2 regions of the Bradyrhizobium sp. CCGUVB1N3 genome follow, and region 2 is predicted to be linked to the other one. Evidence: predicted binding sites of a transcription regulator. Region 2 holds the regulator's gene; the other holds the start of a gene.
What was found. The regulator LexA, encoded in region 2, represses DNA repair genes until DNA is damaged. The targets are predictions, from matches to a motif close to TGTTCNNNNTGTGTTCNG.
Positions count from the first base shown of each region.

Region 1: the regulator LexA is predicted to act here: its motif matches at 2,908-2,925, upstream of NLM33_RS16755 (PA0069 family radical SAM protein).

Region 1 is NZ_JANADR010000001.1:3,525,790-3,537,721, reverse strand. Features, by position in the region: gene NLM33_RS16765 (adenylate/guanylate cyclase domain-containing protein) at 1-263, shown strand, start outside; gene NLM33_RS16760 (phosphoketolase) at 327-2,729, opposite strand; gene NLM33_RS16755 (PA0069 family radical SAM protein) at 2,947-4,110, shown strand; gene NLM33_RS16750 (ribonuclease HII) at 4,191-5,009, shown strand; gene NLM33_RS16745 (glycosyltransferase family 39 protein) at 5,150-6,658, shown strand; gene NLM33_RS16740 (uracil-DNA glycosylase family protein) at 6,794-7,600, opposite strand; gene NLM33_RS16735 (electron transfer flavoprotein-ubiquinone oxidoreductase) at 7,736-9,397, shown strand; gene NLM33_RS16730 (tetratricopeptide repeat protein) at 9,661-11,457, shown strand; gene NLM33_RS16725 (4-(cytidine 5'-diphospho)-2-C-methyl-D-erythritol kinase) at 11,566-11,932, shown strand, end outside.
Region 2 is NZ_JANADR010000001.1:1,634,109-1,646,040, reverse strand. Features, by position in the region: gene NLM33_RS07790 (hypothetical protein) at 61-294, opposite strand; gene NLM33_RS07785 (SPW repeat protein) at 540-902, shown strand; gene NLM33_RS07780 (MFS transporter) at 1,016-2,344, opposite strand; gene NLM33_RS07775 (DUF2171 domain-containing protein) at 2,728-2,961, shown strand; gene NLM33_RS07770 (ComEC/Rec2 family competence protein) at 3,055-5,334, shown strand; gene NLM33_RS07765 (hypothetical protein) at 5,343-5,780, opposite strand; gene NLM33_RS07760 (hypothetical protein) at 5,993-6,199, opposite strand; gene lexA (transcriptional repressor LexA) at 6,368-7,066, opposite strand; gene glp (gephyrin-like molybdotransferase Glp) at 7,242-8,453, opposite strand; gene NLM33_RS07745 (hypothetical protein) at 8,680-8,856, shown strand; gene NLM33_RS07740 (hypothetical protein) at 8,958-9,191, opposite strand; gene NLM33_RS07735 (HAD-IA family hydrolase) at 9,331-9,960, opposite strand; gene NLM33_RS07730 (alpha-hydroxy acid oxidase) at 9,970-11,103, opposite strand; gene NLM33_RS07725 (S41 family peptidase) at 11,398-11,932, shown strand, end outside.

The DNA.
Region 1 (11,932 bases), 1.9 Mb from region 2:
CTGGCGCTCAAACGATTCGCGGCCGATACGAGCCGTCCAACTGGATGAGCTCCATCGCGGATCGGTGGGCGATCCTGCCTCGTCCCATTGCAGCAATCCTCACAGTTTCGGGCTTTCTGATTCTGATCAACGTTTTCACCGGTCTGCACAGAATCTGGTTTCATTGGCCAGTCGCAGCACTGCTCTTCATTGCCGTCCTGCGGACGCTCCGGCATGGACCTGCGTCGGACAGGAATGAGGAGCGCCGAAGGACTCGGGACTGAGCGGCTTGGCCCTCTGGGGAGAGGTGTCCCCAAGATGGCCAATCGTCTTAATCGCATCGCGCTTTAAGCCCGCGTCGATCCGCCTGCGCTGTTCGGCCACATCCAGTTGCGGATCTCTGGCATATCCTCGCCGTGCTCGCGCACGTAGCGCGAATGTTCGAGCAACCTGTCGCGGAACTGCTGCTTGACGTGCGCGGCTTTCGTCGCGAGCCCGGGCACGCGCTCGATCGCCTCGATCGCGAGATGATAGCGGTCGAGCTCGTTGAGCACGACCATGTCGAACGGCGTGGTGGTCGTGCCTTCCTCGGCAAAGCCGCGCACATGCATGCCGGCATGGTTGGCGCGGCTGTAGGTGAGGCGGTGAATGAGATAGGGATAGCCGTGATAGGCGAAGATCACGGGCTTGTTGCGCGTGAACAGCGAGTCGAAATCGCGGTCGCTCAACCCGTGCGGATGCTGCTCCTTCGATTGCAGCGTCATGAGATCGACGACGTTGACGACGCGGATCTTCAGGTCGGGCAGCGCCTTGCGCAAGAGATCGACCGCGGCGAGCGTCTCCACCGTGGGCACGTCGCCGGCGCAGGCCATCACGACGTCGGGCTCGCCGTCGGCGCTTTCCGTGCCGGCCCAGGTCCAGATGCCGATGCCGGCGTCGCAATGCGTCGCCGCGTCCTGCATGGAGAGCCATTGCGGCGCGGGCTGCTTGCCGGCGATGATGACGTTGATGCGGTCATAGGTGCGCAGGCAGTGATCGGCGACCCACAGCAGCGTGTTGGCGTCCGGCGGGAAATAGACGCGGACGATGTCGGCCTTCTTGTTGGTGACGAGGTCGACGAAGCCGGGATCCTGATGGCTGAAGCCGTTATGGTCCTGGCGCCAGACATGCGAGGTCAGGAGATAATTGAGCGAGGCGATCGGCCGCCGCCACGTCAGCTCGCGCGAGACCTTCAGCCATTTGGCGTGCTGGTTGAACATGGAGTCGACGATGTGGATGAAGGCCTCGTAGCAGGAGAAGAAGCCGTGGCGTCCGGTGAGGAGATAGCCTTCGAGCCAGCCCTGGCAGAGATGTTCGCTCAAGACCTCCATGACGCGGCCGCCCTGGGCGAGGTGCACATCGTAGGGTTCGGTCGGCTCCATCCAGACCCGTTCGGTCGCCTCGAACACGGCGTCGAGCCGGTTCGACGCGGTCTCGTCCGGACCCATGATGCGGAAGTTGCGCGCATCCGCGTTCAGCCTGACCACGTCGCGCAGGAATTTGCCGAGCTCGCGCGTCGCTTCCGCGACCGTCTTGCCCGGCTCTTTCACCTCGACGGCGAAGCTGCGGAAATCGGGCAGCTTCAACTCGCGCTTCAACAGCCCGCCATTGCCGTGCGGATTTGCGCCCATGCGGCGAGCGCCGGTCGGAGCCAAGGCCTGCAACTCGCGAACAAGCGTGCCGCTACGGTCGAACAGCTCCTCCGGCGCATAGCTCCTCATCCAATCTTCGAGCACTTTGAGATGCGCCGGATTTTCGCGGCAATTGGCGACCGGCACCTGATGGGCGCGCCAGAAACCCTCGACCTTCAGCCCGTCGACCTCCTTGGGGCCGGTCCAGCCCTTCGGTGAGCGCAGCACGATCATCGGCCAGCGCGGTCGCTCGATCGTGGCCTTTGTTTCGCGCGCATGTTGCTGGATGGAGCGGATGCTGGCGAGCGCCACGTCCAGCGCGTCCGCCATGATCCGGTGCATCGCTTTGGGATCGTCGCCTTCGACGAATAGCGGCTCGTGGCCCAGCCCTCGGAAGAGGTCACGGATCTCCTCGTCGCGCATGCGCCCGAGCACGGTGGGGTTGGCGATCTTGTAGCCGTTGAGATGCAGGATCGGCAGCACCGCGCCGTCATGCGCGGGATTCAAAAACTTGTTCGAATGCCAGGACGCCGCGAGCGGCCCAGTTTCGGCTTCGCCGTCACCGACGACGCAGGCGACAATCAGGTCGGGATTGTCGAGCGCGGCGCCATAGGCATGGACCAGCGCGTAGCCGAGCTCGCCGCCTTCATGGATCGAGCCCGGCGTCTCAGGCGCCGCGTGGCTCGGAATGCCACCGGGGAAGGAGAACTGCCTGAACAGCTTGCGCAATCCGTCCGTGTCGCGCCCGATGTTCGGATAGATCTCGCTGTAGCTGCCTTCGAGATAGGTGTTGGCGACCATGCCCGGGCCGCCATGGCCGGGGCCGCAGACATAGAGAACGCTGAGATCGAGCGTGCGGATCGCGCGGTTGAGATGGGCATAGATGAAGTTCAGCCCCGGCGTCGTGCCCCAATGGCCGAGCAGGCGCGGCTTGATGTGCTCGGGGCGGAGCGGCTCGCGCAGCAGCGGATTGTCCAAAAGGTAGATTTGCCCGACGGACAAATAGTTTGCGGCTCGCCAGTAGCGATCGAGCAGGTCGAGGTCGCCTGCGCTCGTGCGCGCTTGTTGTTGGCTTGTCATGATCATGCTGACCCTGTTGCGTCGACCGTCACCAACCCGGTCCCCCTGCGATCGATCCGTTTCTAGCGCTCGGCATCAAACCGCACTGCGGCCGGCAACCTTTGCGGGAGGTCAAACTTCCGCGCGCGAAGTTTGGGCGGCTACTTTGCATGGGGTTGTTTTCCGGTTTTTATGTTCGTGTTCTTGATTTGTTCCATTCGCGTGCTATCTTGGCTTCATGAGTCGAGCATCCTCTCATGCCCTCAGGCACCCGCCGGTCACGGCGCCCTCCGAGCCGGCGGGTGCGCCTTCCGCGTTTCCTGAGCTTGCCGTCGCGATCGACAGCGAGCGCAGGCGCGGGCGGGGCGCCCAGTCCAACGCCAGCGGCCGCTATGAGGCCGAGGCGCGCGTCGCCTTCGATGACGGCTGGCAGAGCCTGGAGGAACTGCCGCCATTCAAGACCACCGTCGCGGTCGACACCTCGCGCAAGGTGATCACCCGCAACGACTCGCCCGACATCGGCTTTGACCGGTCGATCAATCCCTACCGCGGCTGCGAGCACGGCTGCGTCTACTGCTTCGCGCGGCCGACCCACGCCTATCTCGGCCTCTCACCGGGGCTCGACTTCGAGTCGAAGCTGTTCGCCAAGCCCGAGGCGCCGGCGCTGCTGGAGAAGGAACTCGCCGCGACCGGCTACGAGCCGCGGATGATCGCGATCGGCACCAACACCGATCCCTATCAGCCGATCGAGCGCGAGCGGAAGATCATGCGCGGTATCCTGGAGGTGCTGGAGCGCGCGGGCCATCCCGTCGGCATCGTGACGAAATCGGCACTGGTGACGCGCGACATCGACATCCTGTCGCGCATGGCCAAGCGCAACCTTGCCAAGGTCGCGATCTCGGTGACGACGCTCGATCCAAAGCTGGCGCGCACGATGGAACCGCGCGCCTCGACGCCGCCGAAGCGGCTTGAGGCGCTGAAGCAACTCGGCGAGGCCGGTATCCCGACCACCGTGATGGTCGCTCCCGTGATCCCCGCGCTGAACGATTCCGAGATCGAGCGCATTTTGGACGCGGCCGCGCATGCCGGCGTCAAGGAAGCGTCTTACGTGCTGCTGCGGCTGCCGCTGGAGGTCCGGGACCTCTTCCGCGAATGGCTGATGGCGAACTATCCAGACCGCTACCGCCACGTCTTCACGCTAATCCGAGACATGCGCGGCGGGCGTGACTACGACTCGCAATGGGGCGAGCGGATGAAGGGCACGGGTCCGATGGCATGGACCATCGGCCGCCGCTTCGAGATCGCCTGCGAGCGGCTCGGCCTGAACAAGCGCCGCTCCAAGCTGACCACGGACCATTTCGCCAAGCCGAAGCGCGGCGGCGAGCAGCTGAGCTTGTTCTGAGGAAGACGCGGGCCTGAATAGTGGGAATTGTCTGAGGTTCCCGGTTGCGCGGCCGGGCTCGCATGCGCACGATCCCGGCCATGATTCGGGATAAATCCGCCGAGAAAACAGACAGGAAGCCGGCCAAGGCCGTGCCGAAAAAGGCCGCCAGGACGGACGGGACGAAGGCCGCCAAGGGCGTCATCAAGCCGCCGAGTTTTCGCCGCGAGCGCGCGCTGATCAAGCGCGGCGTCTGGCCGGTTGCCGGCTGCGACGAGGCGGGGCGGGGGCCGCTGGCCGGGCCGGTGGTTGCGGCCGCCGTGATTCTCGACCCGAACCGGGTTCCGCGCGGTATCGACGATTCCAAGCGCCTGACGGCCGAGGAGCGGGAAAAGCTGTTCGACAAGATCTGCGCGACCGCGCAGGTCTCGGTCGCCGTCGCCTCACCGGCGCGCATCGACCGCGACAATATATTGCGCGCCTCGCTCTGGGCGCTGAAGCGCGCGGTGGTGGCGCTGCCCGAGTCGCCCAAGCACGTCTTCGTCGACGGCCGCGACAGGCTCGACACCGCCTGCGATTGCGAGGCCGTGATCGGCGGGGACGGCCTGGTGCTCTCGATCGCAGCGGCCTCGATCATTGCAAAGGTGACGCGCGACCGGCTGATGTGTGCATTGGCGCAGGACTGCCCGGGCTACGGCTTTGAGCAGCACAAGGGCTACGGTGTTCCCGACCATCTCGACGCGCTCGACCGCCTCGGTCCCTCCATCCATCACCGCAGCTTCTTCGCGCCCGTGGTCGCGGCGCGCGAGAAGCACATGCCCTGGACGGTCGAACCCAAGCGCGACCTGTTCACGGCCGTGGATGAGGCGGTGGTGCAGGTTGAGGCGGACGTACGGGGCGACGTTTCGGCCAATCTCTAGCAGCGGGTTTCGCTCCCACTTCACCTCTCCCCGTAGGAACCGGGAGAGGCAGACGAGCTGGTTGCCACGACGCGTAGCGCGCTTTATCAAACATGGACGCGCCGGCTTGGACGGGTTGGCTGCATCATTTCGGACGCTGCATGCGGTTTACCTCCCTGGTCATCGAGCTGATCCGTGCCCGGCCGCGGCTGGTGGTGTGGATCGTGGTGCTGCTGCAGGCCGCGATGTGGCTGTTCGTGGCGCTGGTCTTCTACCGCAGTCCTCCCGGCAACCTCGCGATCTTGCTCGCCTTCGGCCGCGAATATCAGGTCGGCACCGGGCTCGGGCCGCCGCTGGCGTTCTGGCTTGCCGACATCGCCTATCGCGCCGCCGGCAGCCACATGATCGGCGTCTATGTGCTGGCGGAGCTCTGCGAGATCGCGACCTTCATCGCGCTCTATCATCTCGCGCGCGCCGTGGTCGGCACCCAGCAGGCGGTGCTCGCTGTGCTGTTGACGATGACGGTGCTGGCGTTCTCCTCGTCCGCGCTCGACTTCGGTCCGATGGTGCTGGCGCGCCCGCTCTGGGCGCTGCTCCTCTTGCATTCCTGGCAGCTGATCGGCCAACGCCGCGGCAACGCCTGGTTCGCCTGGTCGATCGCCGCCGGGCTGCTGCTGCTGACGACGCCGGCCGCCATCGGCCTGTTGGTGCTGCTCGCCATCTTCGCGGTCGCGACCGAAGGCGGCCGCAAAACGCTACGCGCGCTCGATCCGATCTATGCGCTGGTCGTCGTTGCCGTGCTGGTGCTGCCTTATGCGATCTGGCTGATGCGCGCCGAGACGCTGTCCATGCCGGCCTTGCTGCAGGTTGAGGATTTGAAGGCACGCGCGATCAACACGGCCTGGCTGTTCGGCGGCCTCCTGCTCGGCGCGGCCGCGATCCCGGTGCTGACCTTCCTCAACACCAGCTGGTTCGCCGGTAAAACCGAGGACGCGCCGATCATCTACCGGCCGCCGGTCGAGCCGCTGGCGCGCAACTTCGTCTATTTCTTCGCGCTGGCGCCCGGGCTTGGCACTGTGCTGATCTCCGGCCTGTACGGGTTCGACCGCGTCGCGGGTGGGGCGGGCGTCGTGCTGCTGATGTCGGGCCTCGCCGTGATCGTCGCGGCCGGCGAGCTGATTGCCATGCGTCGCGCCCGCGTGCTGCGCACGGTGTGGGCGGCCGCCGTCGCTGCACCCGCCGTGGGCGTCGTGCTGGCGGTTCTCCTGATGCCTTGGACCGGGACCGGCGAGATCGCGACCTCGATGCCGGCGCGTGCGATCTCGGACTTTTTCGACGACAGCTTTGCCCGACGCACCAACCAGCGCCTGCGCGCGGTCGCCGGCGAGACGCAGCTTGCGAGCCTGATTGCGCTGCATTCCGGCCGGCCGCATCTCCTCATCGACGCCGAGCCGCAGCGCACGCCCTGGTTCACGCCGACGAGGTTCAGCGAGACCGGCGGCGTCGTGGTCTGGCGCGCCTCCGACACCGCCGGCACCCCGCCGCCGGAGATTGCGAAACGCTTCCCCGGCATCGTGCCCGAAGTGCCGCGCGCCTTCGAATGGCTGGTGAACGGCCGTCAGCCGCTGCTCCGCATCGGCTGGGCCATCGTGCGCCCGAAGGGGACGTGAGGTCTCGTGCCCCGGACGCAGCGCGGCATGAAATGCTGCGCTGCTGAGCCGGGGCTTGTCTCTCCGCGGACACGTGGGTCCCGGCTCTGCGGCGCAGCGTTACACGCTGCATCGCGTCTGGGACACGAGTGCGAGCTACCCCGCCATCACCTTCGCGATCGCGCGCAGATCCTGCCAGGCCAGCCGCTTGTAGGACGGCGAGCGCAGCAGATAGGCCGGATGGAATGTCGGCAGTGCGCGGATGACGCGCGCGCCCGTGTCGTAGTCGAACCAGCGACCGCGCGTGCGCATGATGCCTTCGCGCGTCGAGAGCAGCGTCTGCGTCGAGGGATTGCCGAGCGTCACCAGCACGTCGGGATTCACGAGCTCGATCTGGCGCTGGATGAAGGGCAGGCAGGTTTGCGTCTCCTGCGGCGTGGGCGTGCGGTTGCCCGGCGGCCGCCACGGGATGACGTTGGCGATATAGGCCTTGCTGCGATCGAGCCCGATCGCGCCGATCATGCGGTCGAGCAGCTTTCCCGAGCGCCCGACGAAGGGAAGGCCTTCGATGTCCTCATCACGACCCGGCGCCTCGCCGACGAACATGATGCGCGCTTCCGGGTTGCCGTCGGCGAACACCAGCCGCGTTGCGGTGTTCTTCAGCGCGCAGCCGTCGAAATTCTGCATCAGCTCGCGCAGCGCCTCCAGCGTCGGCGCGGTCCGCGCCGCCTCGCGCGCCGAGGCGATCGCAACGTCAGGCGCGGGCGCAGCCTCGCCGCGCAGCACCGCTGGCGCTGCAACCGGGCGCGGCGCCTCGACCGGCGGCGCCACGCGTGCGACCGGGGGCGGCGCCTCCGGCTCGGCGAGCCGATCGATCGGTTCCTCGGCAAGCGCGCAGTCGACGCCGGCCTCCAGATAGAAGGCCAGCAACTCGCGGACGGTGGGGGCGGGTTCGCTGATCATGGCAACTTGTGACATTTAGGTTAGTTTAGGGGGCCTTGCATCCCAGCGAAACGCATTTCCGAGGTTGTCCTGCCCGGAAAAATCGGAAACAAGGGGGCGCAAACGACCAAGGACCGTCTCAAGGGCTGAGATCAGATGAGCACCGAAGAACTTCCCCCGCGCGAATCCATGGAATTCGACGTCGTCATCGTCGGCGCCGGCCCCTCGGGCCTGTCGGCCGCGATCCGGCTGAAGCAGCTCAACGCCGATCTCAACATCGTCGTGGTGGAGAAGGGGTCGGAAGTCGGCGCGCATATTCTCTCAGGCGCGGTGATCGATCCCGCCGGCCTCGACAAGCTTATTCCCGACTGGCGGAATGATCCCGACTGCTCGCTGAAGACAGAGGTCAAGGACGACCGCTTCTACTGGATGACGGCGGGCGGCGCGATCAAGCTGCCGAACTTCCTGATGCCGCCGCTGATGAACAATCATCATTGCTACATCGGTTCGCTCGGCAATGTCTGCCGTTGGCTGGCGCGGAAAGCCGAAGCGCTTGGCGTCGAAATCTATCCGGGCTTTGCGGCCGCCGAGGTGCTCTACGACGAGGCGGGCAACGTACGCGGCATCGCCACCGGCGACATGGGCATCGCCAAGGACGGCTCGCTGAAGGACTCCTTTACCCGCGGCATGGAATTGCTCGGCAAGTACACGCTGTTCGCTGAAGGCGCGCGCGGCAGCCTCACCAAGCAACTCATCGCCAAGTTCGCGCTCGACGCGAAGAGCGAGCCGGCGAAATTCGGAATCGGCCTGAAGGAAGTCTGGCAGATCGATCCCGCGAAACATCAGAAGGGGATGATCCAGCATTCCTTCGGCTGGCCGCTCGACATGAAGACCGGCGGCGGCTCGTTCCTCTATCACTACGACGACAACCTCGTCGCTGTCGGTTTCGTCGTGCATCTCAACTACGACGATCCCTATCTGTCGCCGTTCGACGAGTTCCAGCGCTTCAAGACCCATCCGTCGATCCGCGGCACCTTTGAAGGCGGCAAGCGGCTCGCCTATGGCGCGCGCGCCATCACTGAGGGCGGCTACCAATCGGTGCCGCGCCTGAGCTTCCCGGGCGGTGCGCTGATCGGTTGCGCGGCCGGCTTCGTCAACGTGCCGCGCATCAAGGGCGTGCACAACGCGATGGGCACCGGCATGCTCGCCGCCGAGCATGTCGCAGCCGCGCTTGCCGCCGGCCGCGCCAATGACGAGCTCGCCGAATATGAGAACGCGTGGCGATCTTCCTCGGTCGGCAAGGACCTGTTCCTGGTGCGCAACGTCAAGCCGCTGTGGTCGAAGTTCGGAACCGTGCTCGGCGTCGCGCTTGGCGGCTTCGATATGTGGTGCAACACGCTGTTCGGCGTCTCGCTGTTCGGCACCCAGTCGCACGCCAAGCCCGACCGCGCCACGCTCGATGCGGCATCGAGCCACGCACCGAAAAACTATCCGAAGCCGGACGGCAAGATCTCCTTCGACAAGCTGTCGTCGGTCTTCCTGTCCAACACCAACCATGAAGAGGACCAGCCGGTTCATCTCAGGGTTGCCGACATGAACCTTCAGAAGACCTCGGAGCACGACGTCTTTGCCGGCCCCTCGAACCGATACTGCCCGGCCGGCGTCTATGAATGGGTGGAGGAGGGCGCGGCTCCGCGCTTCCAGATCAACGCCCAGAATTGCGTCCACTGCAAAACCTGCGACGTGAAGGATCCGAACGGCAACATCACCTGGGTTCCGCCGGAGGGCGGCGGCGGGCCGAACTACGAGGCCATGTAGGATTCGGGCAAACTGCCGCACGATTGCGTGAGGGGCGGTGACCGCGGATCACCGTCCGCGGCCACGATAAGGCCATAGTAAAAGCGTGCGGACGGGCCGGTAAGGGGCGAACGCCGAATCGGCTTCCTAAAACCCCGCCGAATCCTTGCGATTGGGCGCCAAAAGCGGCATTGTTCCCCGCCATGACGGTTCCGGGTCCCGATGCCACCGGTCGCGTTTGCAAGCGAGACGACCCCGACTTTCCAAACTTAAGGCGAGCCCTGATGTTTTCAAATCGTTTCAACCGCTGGACTGCTGCTGCCATCGCCCTTGCCGGTTCTGCGATCGTGGCAGTACCCGGGGTGGTGCTGGCGCAGACGCCGGATCATCCGGCCGACACGGCGATACAGTTTCCGACCCGGAATGATTTGAAGTCGCTCACCGGCGCGGGCAGCTATCTCGCCGCGCGCCACGCCAGCGTCGAACGCGACGCCTCGTCCGCGGCCGCCTTCTACCGCTCGGCGCTGCGCACCGATCCCAAGAACAACGAGTTGCTCGACCGCGCCTTCATCTCCTCCGTCGCGGATGGCGACATCGACGAAGCCGTCAAGCTCGCCGAGCGCATCCTGACCATCGACAAGTCGAACCGCGTGGCGCGCCTCGTGGTCGGCGTGCACGACCTGAAGATGAAGAAATATGCGACCGCCCAGAGCAACATCAACCAGTCGATCCGCGGGCCGATCACCGATCTGGTCGCGACGTTGTTGTCCGGCTGGGCCGCCTATGGCGCGGGCGACTCGAAGGCCGCCGTCGCCAGCATCGACAAGCTGACCGGCCCGGAATGGTATCCGCTGTTCAAGGACCTCCATGCGGGCATGATCCTCGAACTCGCCGGCAAGGAGAAGGACGCCGGAACCCGCTTCGAGCGCGCCTACAAGCTCGACGATTCCATGCTGCGCATTACCGAAGCCTATGCGCGCTGGCTGTCGCGCAATAAGGATGCGGCCGCCGCGACTACGGTCTACGAGGCCTTCGACAAGAAGCTCGCCCGCCATCCGCTGATCCAGGACGGCCTGCGCGAGACCCGCGCCGGCAAGAAGATGCCGCCGCTGATCGATTCCGCGCAAGGAGGTGCGGCCGAAGCGCTCTACGGCATCGGCGCCACGCTGACCCGCCGCGGCGGCGAGGATCTCGCGCTGGTCTATCTCCAGCTCGCGCTCTACCTTCAGCCGACCCATCCGCTCGCGCTGCTGTCGCTCGCCGACCTCTATGAATCGGTGAAGCGGCCGCAGATGGCGATCAAGGTCTATGAGCGCGTGCCGGCGAACTCGCCGTTGAAGCGCAATGCGCAGATCCAGCTCGCGGTCGATCTCGACTCCGCCGACAAGACCGACGAGGCGATCAAGATCCTGAAATCCGTGGTTCTGGAAGACCCGAAGGATCTCGAAGCCATCATGGCGCTCGGCAATATCGAGCGCGGCCGCAAGAAGTTCGGTGATTGCGGCGCGACCTATTCGCAGGGCATCGATGTGCTGCCTGCCGGCGCCGACAAACCCAACAGCGTCTGGTACTACTATCGCGGCATCTGCGAGGAGCGCTCCAAGCAGTGGGGCAAGGCGGAAGCCGACATGAAGAAGGCGCTCGAGCTCCAGCCCGACCAGCCGCATGTCCTCAACTATCTCGGCTATTCCTGGATCGACCAGGGCGTCAATCTCGACGACGGCATGAAGATGATCAAGCGCGCCGTCGAGCAGCGGCCCGACGACGGCTACATCGTCGACTCGCTCGGCTGGGCCTATTACCGCATCGGCAATTACGAGGAGGCGGTGAAGAACCTCGAGCGTGCGATCGACCTGAAGCCCGAGGATCCCACCATCAACGACCATCTCGGCGACGCCTATTGGCGCATCGGCCGCACGCTGGAAGCCAAATTCCAGTGGTCGCATGCGCGCGATCTGAAGCCCGAACCGGACGATCTGCCGAAGATCGAGGCCAAGATCGCCAACGGTCTCACCGACGACAATTCGAATTCTTCGGCCGCGCAGGCGGAGAAGAAGAAGGACGACGGCAAGGGCGGTTGATCGGGGCACGCATGATCCGGAAAAGTGTGCAGCGGTTTTCCCTCGCGACAAACGCGTAGCGTTTGCGCGGAGATCATGCGCAAATAAGAGTTTGGGGGTTGGTCGCCGATGCCGGCGTTGATTGAAGAAGGGCGGGCGAAGGTCAATTTGAGCCTTCGCGTCGTCGGCCGTCGCACCGACGGCTATCATGATCTCGAAAGCGTGGTCGCATTCGCCGATTGTGCCGATCGTCTCACGCTCGAGCCCGGAAGCGAGCTGAAGCTCACCACCACGGGCCCGTTGGCTGCAGCCTGCGGCGACACCGCCGACAATCTCGTGCTCAAGGCGGCAAGGCTTCTCACTGAGGCCGTGCCGAACCTGAGGCTCGGCGCCTTCGCGCTCGACAAGGTGCTTCCCGTTGCAGCCGGTATCGGCGGCGGCTCGGCGGATGCTGCGGCAGCCTTGCGGCTGCTCGCGCGCCTCAACAATCTGTCGC
Region 2 (11,932 bases):
CGCAGCCGAACGGCTTGCGACGGATTGTGGTCCATACTTTGTGTTGCCGCCGCTCCAGCCTCAATCCGGTTTGGCGGCACTGGAGTCAGGCGGCCACGGCGCCGGCCGCTTCAACTTTGGTGAGGCCCGCGCATAAGCCTTCATGGCGTCTTCGATATGGCGCCAGGTCCTGGCCAGTTCGAGTTCGCCCTTTGACTCGAGATCGATGGCGTTCTGGGCGGCCTCCGCAATCGCCTTGGGGCCATGCGCTTCCAGCAACTGCCGCGCATAGTCGTGGATTTCCATTTCTCGCATGGCGTCATCTCCCTCCTGTCCCGGGCAGCACGCGAACCGAGTGGGGCCGAGAACGGTAGACGTCGACACCTGTCAAGCGCAGCAAGTGTGCATCCTGGTGCGGCGCACTCGCAAGGGCTCTTTCCGGTGTCGGCTAGGATTGATTGAGGGCGTATCGGATCGCATGCGCGGCAACACAACGCAGGTTCGACGGATGCATTTTCATCAATGAATCCCCACATAATAGGAGAGGGGAGGTGAGCATCATGCGCATCCAACATTGGCAGGACGCTGCTAGCCTGTTGGTCGGCGTGTGGCTGGTCCTGTCGTCCTTCGTCCTGGGCCTGTCCGGAGCGGCTGTCTGGATAACCATCGCGCTCGGGCTAGGCGTCGTGCTGTTTGCCCTGGAGGCATTTGTCATCCCGTCCTATCTGGAAGAGTGGGGAGAGATGCTGCTGGGTCTGGCTCTGGTGCTGGCGCCTTGGACCATCGACTATGAGTCGCCATCAGCCACGGTGAGCAGCGTACTGTCCGGCATATTGGTGATCCTGCTCGGTGTCTGGGAGTTGATGACCGATCGTGACTTCAGCACATGGTGGCACGATCGTTGGCATCGCTTGGTCGGCTGACAAGAGCCGTGAGCCGAGTGCTCCGCTTCAGGTCCGAGAGGCGGGATGGGCTCCAGCATGCCGAAAGAGAAGTGCGGTGCAGGGCCCTGCGGTCCTGCACCGGGATCATTTGATCACTCGGCGGCTCTCGGCTCGATCGGCTGCCAGATGCTGATCTTGTGCGTTTCCGGCATCAGGAAGAGGGCGAGCACGAAGCACACCGCGGGCACCACGATTGGGTAGATCAGGGCGTAACCGATGCTGCCGGTCGCGGCAAATGCCGCCGACGTGATGAACGGCACCAATCCGCCGCCCCAACCGTTGCCGATGTGGTACGGCACGGAGACCGACGTGTACCGGATCCTGGCGGGGAAGAATTCCGCCAGAAACGCGCCCACCGGCCCATAAACCATCCCGACATAGCAAACGAGGATGAAGATGATGAAGGTTGCGGTCGCATAGTTGATGTTTCCGGGCTGCGTCACTGATCCAAGCCACAGATACAGTGGATAGTAGGTGATGGCGGCGAGCAGCATGCCGCTGAGAATGACCGGCTTGCGGCCGATCTGATCCGATAGCCAGCCGAAGAAGATCAGGCTCGGCGTCGCAACGAGCAATGCGGCTCCCACGATGTAGGAGGAAGTCAGCGCGTCCACCTTGGAGACCTGCTGCAGAAAGTACAGCGCCCAGAACTGACCGCTGTACCAGACCACGCCCTGTCCGATCAGGACCACAACGGCGATGCCGATATATTTGAGGTTCGAACTGAGGAAGGCCTCCTTCCACGGGTTCCTCGTCATCTGGCCGCGGTCCCTGATCTCCTGGAAGATCGGCGTCTCCTGGAGCTGGAGGCGGATATAGATCGCGATGGCCACCAGCAGGAAGGACACCAGGAACGGAACGCGCCACGCCCATGCGTCGAAGGCCTCATTGCCGGCATAGGTCCGCGTGAGGATGATCACGGCCAGCGACACCACGATGCCGAGCGTTGGAGAGGTCTGCAGCCACCCGGTGTAGTAGCCGCGCCGATCGTCCGGCACATGCTCGGCAACGTAGGTGATGGCGCCGCCATATTCGCCGCCCAGGCACAGGCCCTGGATCATGCGCAGGCCGAACAGAGCGAACGCGGCCGTCAGGCCGATCGACTGGTAGGTCGGGATCAATCCGATTGCGCCTGTGCCCAGTCCCATTCCGCTGAGCGTGATGAGAAAGGTGTATTTGCGGCCGACCCGGTCACCCATCCATCCGAAGAGGAAGGCCCCCAGCGGGCGGATCAGAAATCCTGCGGTGAACAGCGCGATGGTGCTGAGCAGGGCTGCAACCGGATGGGATTGCTCGAAGAACTTGACCGAGAGAACTGCGGCCAGGCTGCCAAAGATATAGAAGTCATACCATTCGATTACGTTTCCCACCGATGCAGCGATGATCACGCGGCGAAAATCGCTCGGTACCTGCATGTGCAACTCCTATGGTTTCAAAACGTCTCCTCGCTCGTTTCAGCGGTCGTGTTCTCGCGGAAGAGCGTGATGCGCGGCGTCGCAGGCGCCAGTTCAAGGAGTTGCGTCGGCAACGTCTGATCCCAGGCGCGCTTTGCGTCACCTGAGATGAGCTCCAGCGGCCTAAGAACCGCGAGCCACCACTGCCTTGCCCGTCTGTCGGGGAGGCGGGGAACCGTAGTGTAGTCCCACCAGGGGTCGGCAACTTATGAGACTTTCGGCGCAATCGACCTGACACGAGGCGTTTTGCGAGGAGGTCGCAAGGGCTCAGATTCTCCGCGACCTACGGTGAGCGGCGAACGGAAAGGTCTCTCAGGCGTTGTGAGGGCTGCAGAAGAGGATCCCGCACGATGCAGACCATCGCAGAGCATATGGAAGTGATCGGCGCCGACGGCGTTCATATCGGCACCGTCGACCGTGTCGAAGGCAACCGCATCAAGCTGACTAAAAAGGACAGCGGCGAGGGCAGTCACAAGGGCCATCATCACTTCATCGACAAGGGCCTCGTAGCCGATGTCGAGGGCAACAAGGTCCGGCTTTCCGCCAAGGCAGCGGTGGCCGTGACGATGGAAGAGGAAAAGTAGCGGCCCCTCGACCGGTTCCCTTTTCGTTCGGCTATTCGCATCCCCGCGCCTTCCGGTAGCCTCCGCACCCGTCGCGTATCGTAAGGTGCAGGAATGGCGGAGCCTTCCCGGCCACACCGCTCGCAAGGGATTGCCGGGACATGGCCAACGGGCCGTGCCGCGTCGGCTGGCGGCCTTGTGCCGGCAGGCTTTGGCGCGTGGTCGTCGCTGGCCGAGACATTGCGCGGATGGGCCAAGGCGGAAGCCGGCGCGGGGCGGCTGCTGCCGTGGGTGCCCGTGGCCTTCGGTACCGGGATTGCTCTCTATTTTGCCGCCGACCACGAACCCGTGCTCTCGGTCGCCGCGATCACGGCACTGGTGCTCATGGCAGGCGCCGTGCTGTTGCGGCGGAGCCGGTTGTTCGCACCCGCCATGATGATCGCCGCAATCGCCGCAGGCTTTGCCACGGCGACCTGGAAAACTGCGCGCATTGCTCACACCGTTCTGGCAAAGCCGCTCTATTCGGTGGCGCTATCCGGCTTCGTCGAGACGCGCGATATCCGCGAGCGCACCGACCGCTTCGTGTTGCGCGTGACGGCGATGGAGGCGCAGCGCGGCGACATCCAGCTCGAGCGTGTGCGGCTGTCGGTGCGCAAGGGCACAGCGCCGGAGGTCGGCAGCTTCGTGCAACTCAAGGCGCGGCTGATGCCGCCGCTCGCGCCGCTGCGGCCCGGCAGCTACGATTTCTCCCGCGACATGTTCTTTCAGGGCATCGGCGCGTCAGGCTTTGCAATGGGGGCGATCACGGTCGCCGCGCCACCGGAGACCGGAGGCTTGCGGCTGCGCTATGCCGCGATCATGCAGGGCCTGCGCGATGCGATCGACGCGCGCATCCGCGCCACGCTCGACGGCGACAATCGTGCGATTGCCACCGCGCTCCTCACCGGGCGGCGCGACGCAATCACCGAGCCCGTCAACGACGCGATGTTCATCTCCGGCCTCGGGCACGTGCTGTCGATCTCCGGCTACCACATGGCGGTCGTCGCCGGCGTCGTGTTCTTTGCGGTGCGCGCGCTGCTGGCGCTGGTCCCGGGATTTGCGGCGGGCTATCCGATCAAGAAATGGTCGGCTGCGGCAGCACTTGTGGCCGCCGCGTTCTACCTGCTGCTGTCCGGCGCGGAGGTCGCGACACAGCGCTCGTTTTTCATGACAGCGGTGGTGCTGATCGCGGTGATGGTCGATCGACGCGCCATCACCTTCCGCACGCTGGCGGTTGCCGCGATGATCGTGCTCGCGGTCGCGCCGGAGGCCCTGGTTCACCCCAGTTTCCAGATGTCGTTCGCGGCAACGCTTGGTCTTGTCGCGCTGGTGCAGATCGGCATGCCGAACCTGTTCGCGTCGCCCGACGATTCCGCCACCGCGCGCATCGCGCTCTGGGGTGGCCGCGAGCTCGTCATGCTGCTGATGGCCTCGCTGATCGCGGGGCTCGCGACCACGCCCTATGCCGCCTTCCATTTCCACCGCGTCACGCCCTACGGCGTACTCGCCAATCTCGCGGCGATGCCGGTGGTCTCGGCGCTGGTGATGCCCGCCGGACTTTTGGGGCTGATCGCAGCGCCGTTCGGGCTCGATGGCGTGTTCTGGTGGCTGATGGGGATCGGCATCGACTGGATGGTCGTTGTGACACGCTGGGTCGCGGCGTTACCGGGCGCCGTCGGCCGCATCACCGCCTTCGGGACCGGTCCGCTGATTGCCGCCAGCGTCGGCCTCGTTCTGATGGGCTTGTTGCGCACGCCGCTGCGCTGGGCGGGCGCCGTCGTGCTGGCGCTCGCGATTGGCTGGGCGCTGCACGTGCGCCAGCCCGACATCCTGATCGCAGGCGACGGCCGCAGCGTCGCGGTGCGAGGCAAGGATGGCCAACTGCACCTGATCCGAACCGGCAAGGACAATTTTCTTCTCAAGGAGTGGCTTGCAGCCGATGCCGATTCGCGCAGCGCGACCGATACCTCGCTCGCCGACGGCGTCTCATGCGACGAGGGCGGTTGCGTGACGCCGCTCGCCGATGGTCGTCTTGTCGCGCTGTCGCTGCGCGTCGATGCGCTGGCCGATGATTGCAGCCGTGCCGCGTTGGTGGTGACGGCGAAGCCGGCAGCAACCGATTGCGCGGCGATGGTCGTGGATCGCGAGCGTCTGAAGACGCAAGGCGCGCTCGTGCTGTCGCGCAGTGGCGACGGTTTCACGCTGCAAACGGTGAAAGCAAGAGGCGCAAACCGCCCCTGGTCGCCGGCTGGGGCCGGCGATAGCGATTTCGAGCTCAGCCTCGCACCGCGGCCGGCTACTCCACGCAGCAAAGACGCTACGCCGTCGGAGGCCGACCTGCAGGCCGAGGACTAGAAGACGCGTCAGCCGATCGGCAGGCGTGTCGTGGGCGTTTGGGTCGTGTGCTGCTCGACGGCGGGCTGCTCTATCTTCTCGCCGAGCGGCTGCGTTACCGGCAGTTGCAGAACCGTGGCACGCTGGCCTTCGACGAGCTGCGTCACCAGCACGTAGTTGCCGTCGGGGAATTCGATCGCATCATGATGACGATCGGGAATGTGCGGATCGACCTTGCCGAACTTGCCGACGCGCGAGTTGACGGTGCGCGTCCAGATCCAGCGATTGTCGTAGCGGACGTTGTCGGCGAAGGCGAGCTCGGTGCCGGGCAGAAGGCAGACGGCAACCGAGAGATCACGCTCCGACGCAAATCCACGCGTCGAGGTGCCGCGGAAGGTTGTCGTGACGATCGTCTCGCCGACTTGAGCGGGGCGGGTCGCAACGGCATGCAGGCTGTAGTCACACATCGGAGTGCTCCTCATGCGAGATAGCAGGTCCGCGCCCCCCGGAGGCGCAGGCCTCTATCAGAGTGGAAGCCTCCGAGTGTATCGCGTTTGTGGGCAAATCTGCGGCTCGTCTGCGCGTTGCCCGATCACTTTATCTTTCCCGGCTAACGAGGAACAAAGCCTCCCGCCGTGACTCTATCTTGGTTCACACCATTCACTCACGCGAGCTTTCATCAGCGGCCGGCGGGAGCCGAGTACCCCGAATAGGGCCAGCTCGCCTGCGCCGCAGGTGCGATCGCATTGTTGGCATTGCGGAATGGCGCACTGGTCGCTACCTGCTCCGTCTTGCGAACGGGATGGTGGTGTTGCGCTGCGTCGCTTGCGGATGCCGATCCCGCGATCAAGGCCGCCGTGATCACGCTCAAAATCATCTGTCGCATGGGTTTTTCCTCTGCATCGTGCACAGCGCTCTCGCGCCTGCGATGCTTGAGGATCTAGCTCCGCGCAGGTGTGGGGATAATCGCACCCGAAGTGAAAACACTATCCCGCCGGAGCGGACAATCCGTCCGCCCGTGTTGCTGCGCGATAGCCGGCGATCTGCCGGGCCATCAGTACTTCCGGTACAGCCCGATCAGCTTGCCCTGAATCTTCACCCGGTTCGGCGGCAGGATGCGCACCTCATAGGCGGTGTTGGCGGGCTCCAGCGCGATCGACGCACCGCGCCGGCGGAAGCGCTTGAGCGTCGCTTCCTCGTCGTCGATCAGCGCCACCACGATATCGCCGGTATCAGCGGTCTCGTTGCGCTGGATCAGCGCCATGTCGCCATCCAGGATGCCGGCGTCGACCATCGAATCGCCGCGCACCTCGAGCGCGTAGTGCTCGCCGGAGCCGAGCATGTCCGGAGGCACGCTGATGGTGTGGCTGCGGGTCTGCAATGCCTCGATTGGCGTGCCGGCCGCGATCCGTCCCATCACGGGCACGGCGACCGGACGCTCGCCGTCATCAACCGGAGCGCTTGCGCCCCGCACCTTGCCGAGATTGCCTTCGATGACGCTGGGCGTGAAGCCGCGGCGGCCTGCGCCTGCGGCCTGAAGCTCGGGCAGCTTGATGACCTCGATGGCGCGCGCGCGGTTGGGCAGGCGGCGGATGAAGCCGCGCTCTTCCAGCGCGGTGATCAGGCGGTGGATGCCCGACTTCGAGCGCAGATCGAGCGCGTCCTTCATCTCGTCGAAGGAGGGCGGCACGCCGCTTTCCTTGAGGCGCTCACTGATGAACCGCAGAAGCTCGTATTGTTTGCGCGTTAACATCTCGACCAAATCCCCCGGTTGATGTCGTTCGATTCCGAGACGTCAGATTCAGCAGAAGCCGCTAGATGCTCGAAACAAATCATGAACGGACACTATATGTTCGATATGTGTTCCGCAACCACTTAATTTTTGGTGAACGCGGCGAAGTTCGCGCCACGCGCGAATCAGATCGCACTTACAAGGGTAGCCGCAACACCTCGCAAGGCGTGCCTGCGTCCGCCTTCGGCGCAAACGGCGCGCGCACGAGAAGTGCCTGTGCGGCAGCAAGATTCGCAAGCAGCGAGGAGTCCTGGTGGTTGACGGGAACGGCGACGAGCGTGCCGTCCTCGCGCTCCTCGAGCCGGGCGCGCAGATAGTCCTCGCGGACGTCGTTGGGCCCGACGTCGCGCCCGAGCACGGCGCGCTCGCGACGGTGATGAACGCGCGAGCGGCCAGCAAGCGCGCGAATCAACGGCACCATGAACAGGAAGCCGCAGACATAGGACGAGACCGGATTGCCGGGCAGGCCGATCACCCGCATCGCGCCGAGACGGCCGTGCATCATCGGCTTGCCGGGCCGCATCGCGATCTTCCAGAACGCCATTTCGAAGCCTTCGGCCTGGAGCGCCGGCCGGACCAGATCGTGGTCGCCGACCGAGGCTCCGCCGGTCGTGATCAGGATGTCGGCACCGCTTTCGCGGGCCCGGCGGATGCCGGCGGTGGTCGCCGCAACGGTATCGGCGGCAATGCCGAGATCGACCGTTTCGGCGCCCTCGGCCCGCGCCAGCGCATGCAGGGCGTAGCCGTTGGAAAAGACGATCTGGCCCATGCCGGGCGTGGAGCCGGGCATGACGAGCTCATCGCCCGTCGCGAGAATCGCGACCCTGGGCCGGCGGCGGACGGCAAGCTCCGGATGGTTCATGCCGGCGGCAAGCGACAAGTCGCGTTCGGTGAGCCTGCTTCCCTTCCTCAGGAGCACGTCGCCCTCGCGGAAATCGACGCCGGCGGGGCGGATGTGCCGTCCGGCAATCGCGGCCTCCTTGATCGCGACGTGCTTGCCGTCAGCGACCGTGTCCTCCTGGATCACCACCGCATCCGCGCCATCGGGCACCACGCCGCCCGTGAAGATCCGCACTGCCTCTCCCGCGCCGACCGTTCCCGCAAACGGCCGCCCGGCCGCGACCTCGCCGATCACGGTGAGCTCTGCGCCCACCTTCGCCGCATCGGCCGCACGCACCGCATAGCCATCCATGGCCGACATTGCCTGTGGCGGCTGCGTCCGCCGCGCCGCGACATCGCGGGCCAGCACGCGATGGTAGGCTGCATCCAGCGCGACCATCTCGTCCGCCACGGGCTCGACGCCCGCGAGCACCGCAGCGAGCGCGTCGGAAACCGGCATCAGGGCCACGGGCTGAACTCCTGCTGGGCAAATCGAACGAGAGAGTTGCGTTGCGTTCTAGCCGAGAGCAGGCGTCGTGGCAAAAGGGGGATTGCGAAGGTGGAGATGAATTATCTCTCGCGGAGAAGGCCGCCGGGATGCCCATTGGGACAATATCGCGCCGTCCTGCTTCCGGCTCAGAGTTGCTGCGCGCCACCGCACGCAGGCGCGTCAGGAGACGTCCGGGAGAACGCTGATGGCAGAGACTTCAAAGCTGTCGGTCGAGAAGGCGCTCGAGAAGCTGCGCGGCGATGAGCCGCCGAAGTCGAGGAGCGCAAAGCTTGACGAGGAGATCGAAGCGCTCAAGGAGAAGACGAGCCGCATGCGCGCGCAACGGCAGCGTCTCGATCGGCCTCAACCCAAGCGCAGTTGAATGCGCCTAGCGCGGTCGCCGCGCGATCGTCTCGAAGACGAGAAAGACCGGAATGACGGTGGCCAGACAGGCCACGGCGACGACTAGGCTCACGGCTAGCATCAGGTGGCTCCCGTTTCATTGTCCGGATCGACGTCGGGCGCCTTCAGGCTGTGATCCATCTCGGGCAACGGGTCGCCCTGCGACTTCAGATCCGCCGCCTTGCTGACCAGCTTGGCGGAGAGCTGCGAGTTCGACGTCGACTTGGCGAATTTGAGAAGGATCGAGGCTTGCTTGTTGAAGTAGGTCTTGCCCAACACGATCACGCGTCCGTTGTAGAGAAACCCAACGGCCATATGACTCCCGACGCGCTGATCCGTTCCGGGAACTCTGTACAAAAATGCACAGAGCGAGTTGGTTCCATAATTCACTTGAAAAGTTCCAGGAGTGGGCCGGAACCAGATGCCGAGCGGCCGCAGCAAAGCGGCCGTGCTCTCAGAGTCCCAGTGCCTTCAGCGCCTCGCCGACGTCGCGAGGCGACGTCACGTGAACCGCGGTCAGCCCTCGCGCCCGCGCGCCTTCGACGTTTTCCGCGAGATCGTCGAAGAACTCGATTCGCTTCGCCGGCACGCCGATCGCGGCGACGACATGGTCGAAGGCTTCCGCGTCGGGTTTGCGTAGGCCGATGCTGGAGGACAGATAAAGCTCGCGGAAATGACCGAGCAAATCGGCGTACTCCTTCGAAAAATATTTCACGTGCGGCCGGTTGGTGTTGGAGAAGGCGTAGAGCGGCACGTGCTTCGCAGCGCGCGGCAACAGGTTTGCGATGCCGGGCATCTCGCCCGCGAAGATCGCATTCCACCCCTCCAGGAACTGCGCGTCGGAAATCTCGATCCCGAGCGAGCGCCGCAGCGAGTCGAAATAGGCCTCGTCGCTGATCTTGCCCATCTCATGCAGCCGATAGGCTTCGCTGTCCCGCACGTAGCGCGCGATGATGGCCTGCGGTTCGCAGCCGGCATGTCCCGCCCAGCAGGTGATCGCCTTGGAGAAGTCGATGTCGAGCACCACGCGACCGAGATCGAACAGAAGCGCATCCGCGCTGCCGGGAGAGAGAAGGGAGGTCATTGCATCCTTTCAGTAGCGATATGGCTCGATATCCAGCAGCGGAAACGCGCTGAATACGCTTGGCGCGTTGGTGGCGGTCGCCGGATGCAGGCAGGATGTGTTCACCTCGGCAAACGAGGCGGCCCCGAGCAGCCCGAGACAGCGCAGCACTTCGTCTTCCAGCAGCTCCAGCATCCGCGTGATGCCGGCTTCGCCGGCCGCAGCCAGCGCCCAGCATTGCAGGCGCCCGATGCCGACGAGGTCCGCGCCCATGGCGATCGCCTTGACGATATCGGTGCCGCGGCAGAAGCCGCCGTCGACCATGATCTTCGCACGTCCCTTCACGGCATCGACGATCTCCGGCAGCACATGCATGGCGCCGCGGCCATGATCGAGCTGGCGACCGCCATGGTTGGAGACGTAGATCCACTCGACGCCGTGATCGAGCGCGATCAGCGCGTCCTCGGCCGTCGCGATGCCCTTGATGACGAGCGGAATCTTGAACTTGTCCTTGACCAGCTTCACCGTCCGCCACTCCAGGCCCTTCTGGTAGTCGCCGCCGGTGGCGCGCAGCCGGCTCTCGCGCACATAGCGCTTGGCGATGTCACGTTCGCGGCGGCTGTAATGGGCGGTGTCGACGGTCAGGCAGAACGCGGCGTAGGTGTTTTTCACCGCGCGGGCGACGACATCCTCGACGAAGGCGTCGTCGCCGCGGACATAGAGCTGGTAGAAGCGTAGCGCATCGGGAGCCGCTTCCGCGGTCTTCTCGAGGCCCGGGTCCGACACCGAGCTCAGCATATGCGCCGCGCCGAAGGTGCCGGCGCCGCGCGCGACCGAGGCCGCGCCGTGCGGATCGAAGATCTCGAGCGCGCCGACCGGGGCCAGCACGACCGGAAGGCGCATCTTGCGGCCGAATTGCACGACGGAACCATCGACGTTGCGCATGTCGCGCAGCACGCGCGGGCGGAAGGCGATCTCGTCCAGCGCCATGCGGTTGCGGCGCATCGTGGTCTCGGTCTCGGCGGCGCCGACGATATAGTCCCAGGCGTTCTGGTTAAGGTTGGAGCGAGCCTTACGGATGAATTCGTGCAGGTTCTGGAACGGCTCGTCGCTGGCGCCAAGTTCGACGTTTCGTTGAGGCCGGATGCGGGGTGCTTCGTTCATTGTTATCCTCCCGAGAATTTGAAGCCTTGTTCCATCGCCTATCCGGTTCGGCCCGCCAAAACCATCCCAAAATCGCATAGCTTGAACGCGTGGCCGGACGGGGCCGATTCCCGCCTGGCGCAAACCGGCCTGCGAACGTTGCCAAAAGTTTAGGCCGGGACGAAGGGATTTTTGCCGGATGCCCGCCGACGTGGCGGACCGGCCTTGAAGAAACCAGAATGGTATTGTGAGAAACGGGCTGGATCGCCATTTGCATGGCGCCTCCCAACCGCCAGCAAAAAGGCTAATCAATCCATGCGGAAAACCCTGCTGTTCCCCCTCGGCGCGCTGACCGGCGCGTGTCTGACTCTGCTGGCGACCTCTCCGCAAGGCGGACAATGGGTGGCAAGGGCGGCGGCGGGCGCGGACGATGCCTATTCGCAACTGAACCTGTTCGGCGAGGTCTTCGAGCGGGTCAAGGCGAGCTACGTCGAGAAGCCCGACAACGCCAAGCTGATCGAGGGCGCCATCAACGGCATGGTGACCTCGCTCGATCCGCATTCGCGCTACATGAACGACAAGGCCTGGACCGAGATGCAGGAGACCACCTCCGGCGAGTTCGGCGGGCTCGGCATCGAGGTCACGATGGAGGAGGGCCTCGTCAAGGTCGTGTCGCCCATCGACGACACGCCGGCCTCCAAGGCCGGCCTCCTGTCCGGCGACCTCATCAGCAAGATCGACGGCGAGGCGGTAATGGGCATGACGCTCGAGCAGGCCGTCAACAAGATGAAGGGTCCGGTCGATACCAAGACCAAGCTCACCATCGTGCGCAAGGGCGCCGACGCGCCGC